DNA from 3 places in the Streptomyces cinereoruber genome. Region 2 is predicted to be linked to each of the others. Evidence: riboswitches for the same ligand, from Rfam matches in the RefSeq annotation. Region 2 holds a riboswitch; each other region holds the start of a gene.
What was found. Region 2 has a riboswitch for cyclic di-AMP ahead of CP977_RS18605 (M23 family metallopeptidase). Riboswitches for the same ligand answer to the same signal wherever they lie in the genome.
Positions count from the first base shown of each region.

Region 1: it holds a riboswitch for cyclic di-AMP, as region 2 does, so the genes downstream of both, CP977_RS13855 (LysM peptidoglycan-binding domain-containing protein) here and CP977_RS18605 (M23 family metallopeptidase) in region 2, are expected to answer to the same signal.
Region 3: it holds a riboswitch for cyclic di-AMP, as region 2 does, so the genes downstream of both, CP977_RS32580 (LysM peptidoglycan-binding domain-containing protein) here and CP977_RS18605 (M23 family metallopeptidase) in region 2, are expected to answer to the same signal.

Region 1 is NZ_CP023693.1:3,135,414-3,137,606, forward strand. Features, by position in the region: gene eno (phosphopyruvate hydratase) at 1-65, opposite strand, end outside; gene CP977_RS13855 (LysM peptidoglycan-binding domain-containing protein) at 400-1,113, opposite strand; cyclic di-AMP (ydaO/yuaA leader) riboswitch at 1,117-1,288, opposite strand; gene CP977_RS13860 (transglycosylase family protein) at 1,547-2,193, opposite strand, start outside.
Region 2 is NZ_CP023693.1:4,147,584-4,149,776, forward strand. Features, by position in the region: gene CP977_RS18600 (PP2C family protein-serine/threonine phosphatase) at 1-532, shown strand, start outside; cyclic di-AMP (ydaO/yuaA leader) riboswitch at 814-960, shown strand; gene CP977_RS18605 (M23 family metallopeptidase) at 972-2,096, shown strand; gene CP977_RS18610 (aldo/keto reductase) at 2,183-2,193, shown strand, end outside.
Region 3 is NZ_CP023693.1:7,244,789-7,246,981, forward strand. Features, by position in the region: gene CP977_RS32575 (phosphoribosyltransferase family protein) at 1-87, shown strand, start outside; gene CP977_RS32580 (LysM peptidoglycan-binding domain-containing protein) at 84-980, opposite strand; cyclic di-AMP (ydaO/yuaA leader) riboswitch at 987-1,160, opposite strand; gene CP977_RS32585 (DUF6197 family protein) at 1,544-2,193, shown strand, end outside.

The DNA.
Region 1 (2,193 bases), 1.0 Mb from region 2:
GTGGGGTTGCCTCGGGAGTCCAGGATTTCCCGGGCTACGACGACGTCGATGGACGGCACGAGCATCTCCTTCTGGGATGTGACGCTGGATGTGACGCAAGGTCGATGCGGGGTCGCTTGGCCTTGCGACAAGAGCCTAACCGCCCCGGAGGCTCCGACCGGCCGGGCGCCCGCCCCCTGGGACGAAAAAGGACCCGAGGGCACGTATAAGGGGGCGAAGGGGCCCGGATCTACTGATCGGTAACCGTCAGGTGGGCCGCCGGAGGGGTGCCGCGGGGCCCCTCCAAAGGGGGAACCCCGGTCCGGCGCGCACGGGGGAAGGGCGCGCCGGACCGGGGTGGTCACCGCGGGAGGGTCATCGGGGGCGCGTGAGCCGCCGGACTCACGCGACCCGCCGGGCTCACTTCAGGTGGAGCTGCTGGCCCGGGTAGATCAGGTCGGCGTTCTCGACGACGTCCTCGTTGAGCTCGAAGAGCTCGGCCCAGCCGCCCTTGACGCCCTGCGCCTCGGCGATCTTGCTGAGGGTGTCGCCGGCGACGACCTTGTACTCGCCGTCGCCCTTCGCGACCGTCTTGCCGGTCGGGGTGGTGACGGTCTTCTTGGCGGCCTTCGGAGCGGCCTGGCGGTCCTTCTTCGGGGCCTGGCGCTGCTCGCTGCGGGTGGTCGGCTGCTCGGTCGTGCGCTGCTTCTTCTGCTTCGGCTGCTCCTGCTGGGCGCTCTCGGCGGAGCCGCCGTCGTAGGAGGCGCCGGAGAGGCCCACGCCGCAGCTCGGCCAGGCGCCCTTGCCCTGGCCCGCGAGGACCTTCTCGGCGACGGCGATCTGCTGGGACTTCGAGGCCTGGTTGGCGGTGGGGGCGTAGGCGGTACCGCCGTACGCGGCCCAGGTGGAGGCCGAGAACTGGAGGCCGCCGTAGTAGCCGTTGCCGGTGTTGATGGACCAGTTGCCGCCGGACTCGCACTGGGCGACGCGGTCCCACTCGGAGGCGGTGGCGGCCGAGGCGGTGCCCGCGGTCATCAGCGGGGCGGCGACGGCGACACCGGTGACGCCGACGAGCGCGGCGAGCTGGGTGGCCTTGGAGGGACGGCGGTGTTTGCCCTTGACGGAAAACAGCATGGGGATTCTCCTCACCGACGCCTGCGAGGTGAGCTGTCGGGTTCGGGCCGAAGAGTTGCCCGGCCGCGTGTCCTAGCACGCGGCTTCACCCCAAGCCGGTCGTCGGCCGTCTCTCGACGGCCGGGCCCGGCGCTTACCTTGGGTCCCCCGCTCCTGCCTTCGGCGCTTGCGCGACGACTGTTCCCATCGGCCGACGGCAGGATTCGGCGTTTCGGTCGACGGGGCCCGCGGTGGCGAGCGGTGACGACCGTAGACACAGAACCCTCCGAAGTTCAAAGAGGCTCATACGACGAATTTCGCCTCTTCTTGCCCTTCGGAGGGGACTGTTTGCGCAGGTGGGAGATGACGGAAGCGGAGTTTGCGGGCGCGACACGCCAGTTGGGACAAAGAGACCCATGTCTCACTCGTCCGGAAGCGGACATAAGCCCATGAACTACCCGGCTTCCGAGACCGAACCCGGCGTCAGGTCGAGGTTCTGACCAGGGAGGATGAGGTCCGGATCGATGCCCACGGTCCGCTTGTTGGCGTCGTAGAGGGCGGCCCAGCCCCCGGGGAGTTCGTTCGCCTGGGCGATGCCCGAAAGGCTGTCACCCGGACGCACGACGTATTCACCCGAAGAGCCCTGACTGTCCGTTGCGTCCGGATTCTTCGCTTCGCCAGCACCCGGGGCCGATTCGACACCTTCAGGCGAGTTGCCCTTGTCCGAGGCATGTCGCCCGGGTTCAGCAGAGGTGTCCGAGTTGTCGGTTTCCTCCGGAGCCGCCTCGCCCCGGTGCTTGCCCGTGCCGGGCGCGACCGACGCTCCCTCATCTCCCGGAACACCGGGCGTAACAGACGTACCGGGCGTAACGGACTCATCGGGGGCGACGGGGGCCGTCGGGTCGGCCGGAAGCGTCGGGTCCGCCGGGTCCGTCGGGTTCGCCGACCCGGACGGCGCGGACGGCGTGGCGGGGGTGGTCGGCGTGGCGGAGGTGGCCGGCGCGGTCGGGTCGGCGGGGGCCGACGGCGCGGCCGGCGCCGTGGAGGGGGCGGACGGCGTGGCGGAGGACTCCGGGGCCCCGGTGGACGGCGTGGTCGCGG
Region 2 (2,193 bases):
CCGGGAGGGCACCCGGCGGGACAGCCTCGACGCCGTCGAGGGGTTCACCACCGCCGTCCTGGCCGAGATCCCGCGCTCCGACGGCAGCGGCACCTTCGACGGGTTCGTACGGGTCGTCAACCGGGGGCACCCGTCCCCGCTGATGCTGCACGGGGACGGGCGGGTCGAGTCGGTCGACCCGAGCCGGCCGGCGCTGCCCCTCGGCATGGGGGACCTCGCGTCGTGGCCGGACCGGGCCGAGGCCCGGCCGTACCCGCCGGGCACGACGCTGCTCTTCTACACCGACGGCCTCTCGGAGGCGCGGAACGCGCGGGGCGTCTTCTACGACCCGGCGGAGCGGCTGGCCGGACGGGTCTTCCCGGGCCCGGAGGAGATGCTCGACGCGCTCGTGGACGACGTACGGCTCCACACGGGCGGCGGGGCGACGGACGACATGGCGCTGCTCGCGCTGAACCGCCCGACGGCGGGGCAGCCGGAGCGGCGCCGCACGATGCCGGTGGTGCCGCCCGGCGGGTCCGGATCCCGGCGCTGACCGCCCGCCCGGCCGGCCGGCCGCCCCCCGATCGCCCGATCACCCGGAGGACCCCGTCACCGGGGGTAGTCGAAAGGTCTCCCTGCGATAACAATTGATGAACCGTCAGAAATCGAAGGTTTCGTCGCTCCCGGATCCGGCCTTGCTGAAGGGGGGTCAAGTCGGACCAATCCCTCCCAATTCAATGAACGATCAAGAGGAGCGGCTTGGAATCGGGACCCCCTGTCTATTAACGTTCGATAACGCAGCGCGGTCGTCCCAGCCGTCGCAAGAGACGGCACCGTGCGCACGCGCCGAATCCCGAAAGGGAACCGGGGAACCACCATTTGGGGTGAATCGAGCCCTTCGCACCCGTGCGACCGGGCCCGTAGGAGACCTTCCTGCTCCGAACCCGTCAGCTAACCCGGTAGGCGAGAAGGAAGGAAAGGAGCGCGCCTCCGTGGCGTCCAACACCCCTGCCCCCGAAGCCCCCTTCGACGCTTTCGGCGGCGGTGCGGCCCCCTCCGCCCCGGACACCGAGTGGAACCCCACCGAGGACTCCCTCCGCGACCGGGCCCGCTCCGGCGGTCGGCACCGGGTCGTCAAGCAGCGCTCCAACTTCGCCCGCTCCTCCACCGTCCTCGGCGTCGGCGTCATCGCCGCCGTCGGCGCGGGCGGCCTCGCCACCGCGCAGGACAAGCCCCCGGTCGCCATATCGCTCCCCGACCTCAACCTGCCCGACGCCCACGACCTCCCCGGCGTCGGCGCGCTCCTGCCCGCGCAGGAAGAGCGGGAGACGGTCTCCGCGGACCGCGCCAACCCGAACCCGCTGACCTCCGCCACGTACACCACCGAGGCCGACGAGCGGGCCTCGCGGTCCGGCCAGGTCACGCGGACGAGCCTGACGACGGCGGAAGCCCCGGGCGCCGCCGACGCCGGCGAGGCCCTGCGCGCCCGCATCCTCCAGCAGGCCGAGCAGCAGCAGGCCTCCGCCGACGCCGCCGAGAAGGCCGCGGCGGAGAAGGCGGCCGCCGAGAAGGCCGCCGCCGAGGCGCAGGCCAAGGCCGATGCCGCGGAGAAGGCGGAAGCCGAGGCGAAGGCGAAGGCCGAGGCGGAGGCCAAGGCCAAGGCGGAGGCGGAAGCCAGGGCGAAGGCCGAGGCCGAGCGCCTCGCCAAGCTCGCCGCCAGCTACTCGATGCCCCTCTCCTCGTACTCCCTCACCGCCACCTACATGCAGTCCGGCTCCATGTGGTCCTCCGGCTACCACACGGGCCTCGACTTCGCCGCCCCCACCGGCACCCCGCTCAAGGCGGTCCACGGCGCCACGGTCAAGTCGGCGGGCTGGTCCGGCTCCTACGGCTACCGGATCGTCCTGGAGCTGGAGGACGGCACCGAGATCTGGTACTGCCACCTCTCCTCCATGACGGTCAGCGCCGGCCAGACCGTGGGCACCGGCGAGACGATCGGCCGCGTCGGCGCCACCGGCAACGTCTCCGGCGCCCATCTCCACCTGGAGATCCACCCCGGCGGCGGCGACGGCGTCGACCCGGCGGCCTGGCTGCGCTCCAAGGGCCTGACGGTCTGACCCCTTCCCGGATTCCCGGAAACTTCCTCCCCGGATTCCCGGAAACACGCGGAATAGGCCCGGCGGCGGAGGCCGTTGACCACCCCATGACCTCTCT
Region 3 (2,193 bases), 3.1 Mb from region 2:
GCCCTGGAGGAGGTGGCGGAACTCGCCACCTCCTGGTTCACCGGGCACTTCCGGCGCCGGGACGCCCCGGCGGTCGGCGCGGACTAGTAGGCGCCGTAGACGTTGTCGATGGAGCCGTAGCGGTCGGCCGCGTAGTTGCAGGCGGCGGTGATGTTGGCGACCGGGTCGTACAGGTCGGTCGACGTGCCGGGCACGTGGTACCGGTCGAAGGTCGGCTGGATGACCTGGAGGAGGCCCTTCGAGGGGGTGCCGTTGACGGCGTTGATGTCCCAGTTGTTGATGGCCAGCGGGTTGCCGGAGGACTCGCGCATGATGTTGCGGTGGATGCCCTCGTAGGAGCCGGGGATGCCGTGCTGGGCCATGATGTCCAGCGACTGCCGGATCCAGCCGTCGAGGTTGTCGGCGTACTGCGCGACGGCGGCAGGGGCGGCAGCGGCGGCGGCCGGGGCGGCGGCGGAGGCCCCCGTCGGGGCGCCGGAGGCCGGGGCGGTCGCGCGGCGCTCGGAGCGGCTCGCCCGGTCGTCCGTGGCGGACTTCTTCGCCTTCGCGGTGGTCTTCCGCTCCGTCTTCTCCTGCTTCTTCGTCGGCGCGGGGGCGGCCTCGGCCGAACCCCGATGAATCGTCAGCTCCAGACCGGGGTGAATGAGTGACGGGTTGTCACCCACGGCGCTCTGGTTGGCACGGTAAAGGCTCTTCCAGCCTCCCTGAATTCCCTTCTTGTGGGCGATCAGGGAAAGCGAGTCACCGCTCACGACGGTGTACGTGCGCGCGGCCGCCGGGGCCTTGGCGGCGACCGGGGCCGCGGCGGGCGCGGTGAAGGTCTTGGCAGCGATCTCCGGGGCCGCGGCGGGGGTCGCGGCGCCGGCCGTGGCGGGGGCGATCAGGGGCAGGGACAGCGCGGCTCCACCCGCGCCGACCAGGGCGAGGCCACGGGAGACGTGGTTGCGGCGGGGGCGACGGTGCTTACCGTGTGCAGGCATGACGGGATTCCTCTCCGGCGCCTACGAGGTGAGCTGTCGGGTTCGGACGGGAGGTGTCCGGCCGCGCGCACGCGGCTGCACCCCGAGCCGTTCCGGATCACCGGACCGGCGTATTCGTGGGTCCCCCGCTCCTGCCGTCGGGTGAAAAGGGAGGTTTCCGAGCGGTGGCAGGATTAGGCGTTCCGCTCGAATGGGGGTGACCGTAGGCCAGCAATGCGGCGAATAACAAGAGGATCAGATCGGCGGCACCCGTAAAAGGATCAACGAATTCGGGGAATTCAAGATCGGCCGGGCCCGGAAGGGGTCGAACTTCCTTGTGGGGTACGGGGCCGGAGGGGTCCGCACCGTGTGGAGGGCCGTGCGGAGTGAGTCGCGTCACCCGGTGAATTATGTCCGAATATGCGGCGTAATTCCATTGATGGGGGAATGAGGCGAAAATCGGTGAGGTGGTGTTTTCGGGGGTGATGGGTGGCTTTTGGTGGCATCGGGTGTCACTCAAGGGCAAAGCTCGCAAAGCCGACATTCCTCTCGAAGGATGGAGCGACCGACCCAGGAGCCGCCCGATGCCCCCCATCGCCCCCCAGCTCACCCCCGACGCCCTCGACCGCGAGGCCGCCGCCCTCTACGAGAGCGCCGTCTGGCAGCGGATCGTCACCGACTGGACCGCGCCGGCGCCCGAACGGCCGGCACCCGCACCCGTACCGCTCGCGCCCGCACCCGTATCGCCCGCGCCCGGGACCGTCCCGCTCGCACCCCCGCCGCCGGGGGAGGGGCGGAGCTGGCGGGACCTGCTCAGCGTGCCCGTGGACCGGCTCGTGGCCGAAGCCCTCGACGCGCTCCCGGCCCCGGGCCCCGCCGAGCGCCGCCTGCCCGGCCGGATCGGAGCCGTACTGCCGGACCGCCTCCACGCCTGGCGCCGCATCGGGCAGGCCGAGCTGCGCCCCTCGGTCCACCTCGGGTACGCGCGCCTCGTCCTGACCGAGTGGGGCTGGCAGAACGCCCCGTACAGACTCCGCGACAGACGCGGGGCCCGCTGTGTCTGCGGGGCGCTCCTCGCCGCCCACCGCCTCGGCTACGGCGGCGCGGACACCATGAACGAGGCGGCCGCCTGGATCATGACCGAACTGCGGTCGCGCGGCTGGGGCGACCTCATCGGTCCGTGGAACCGGGCCCCCGGGCGCACGGCCGACGACGCGCTCGCCCTCCTCGACGC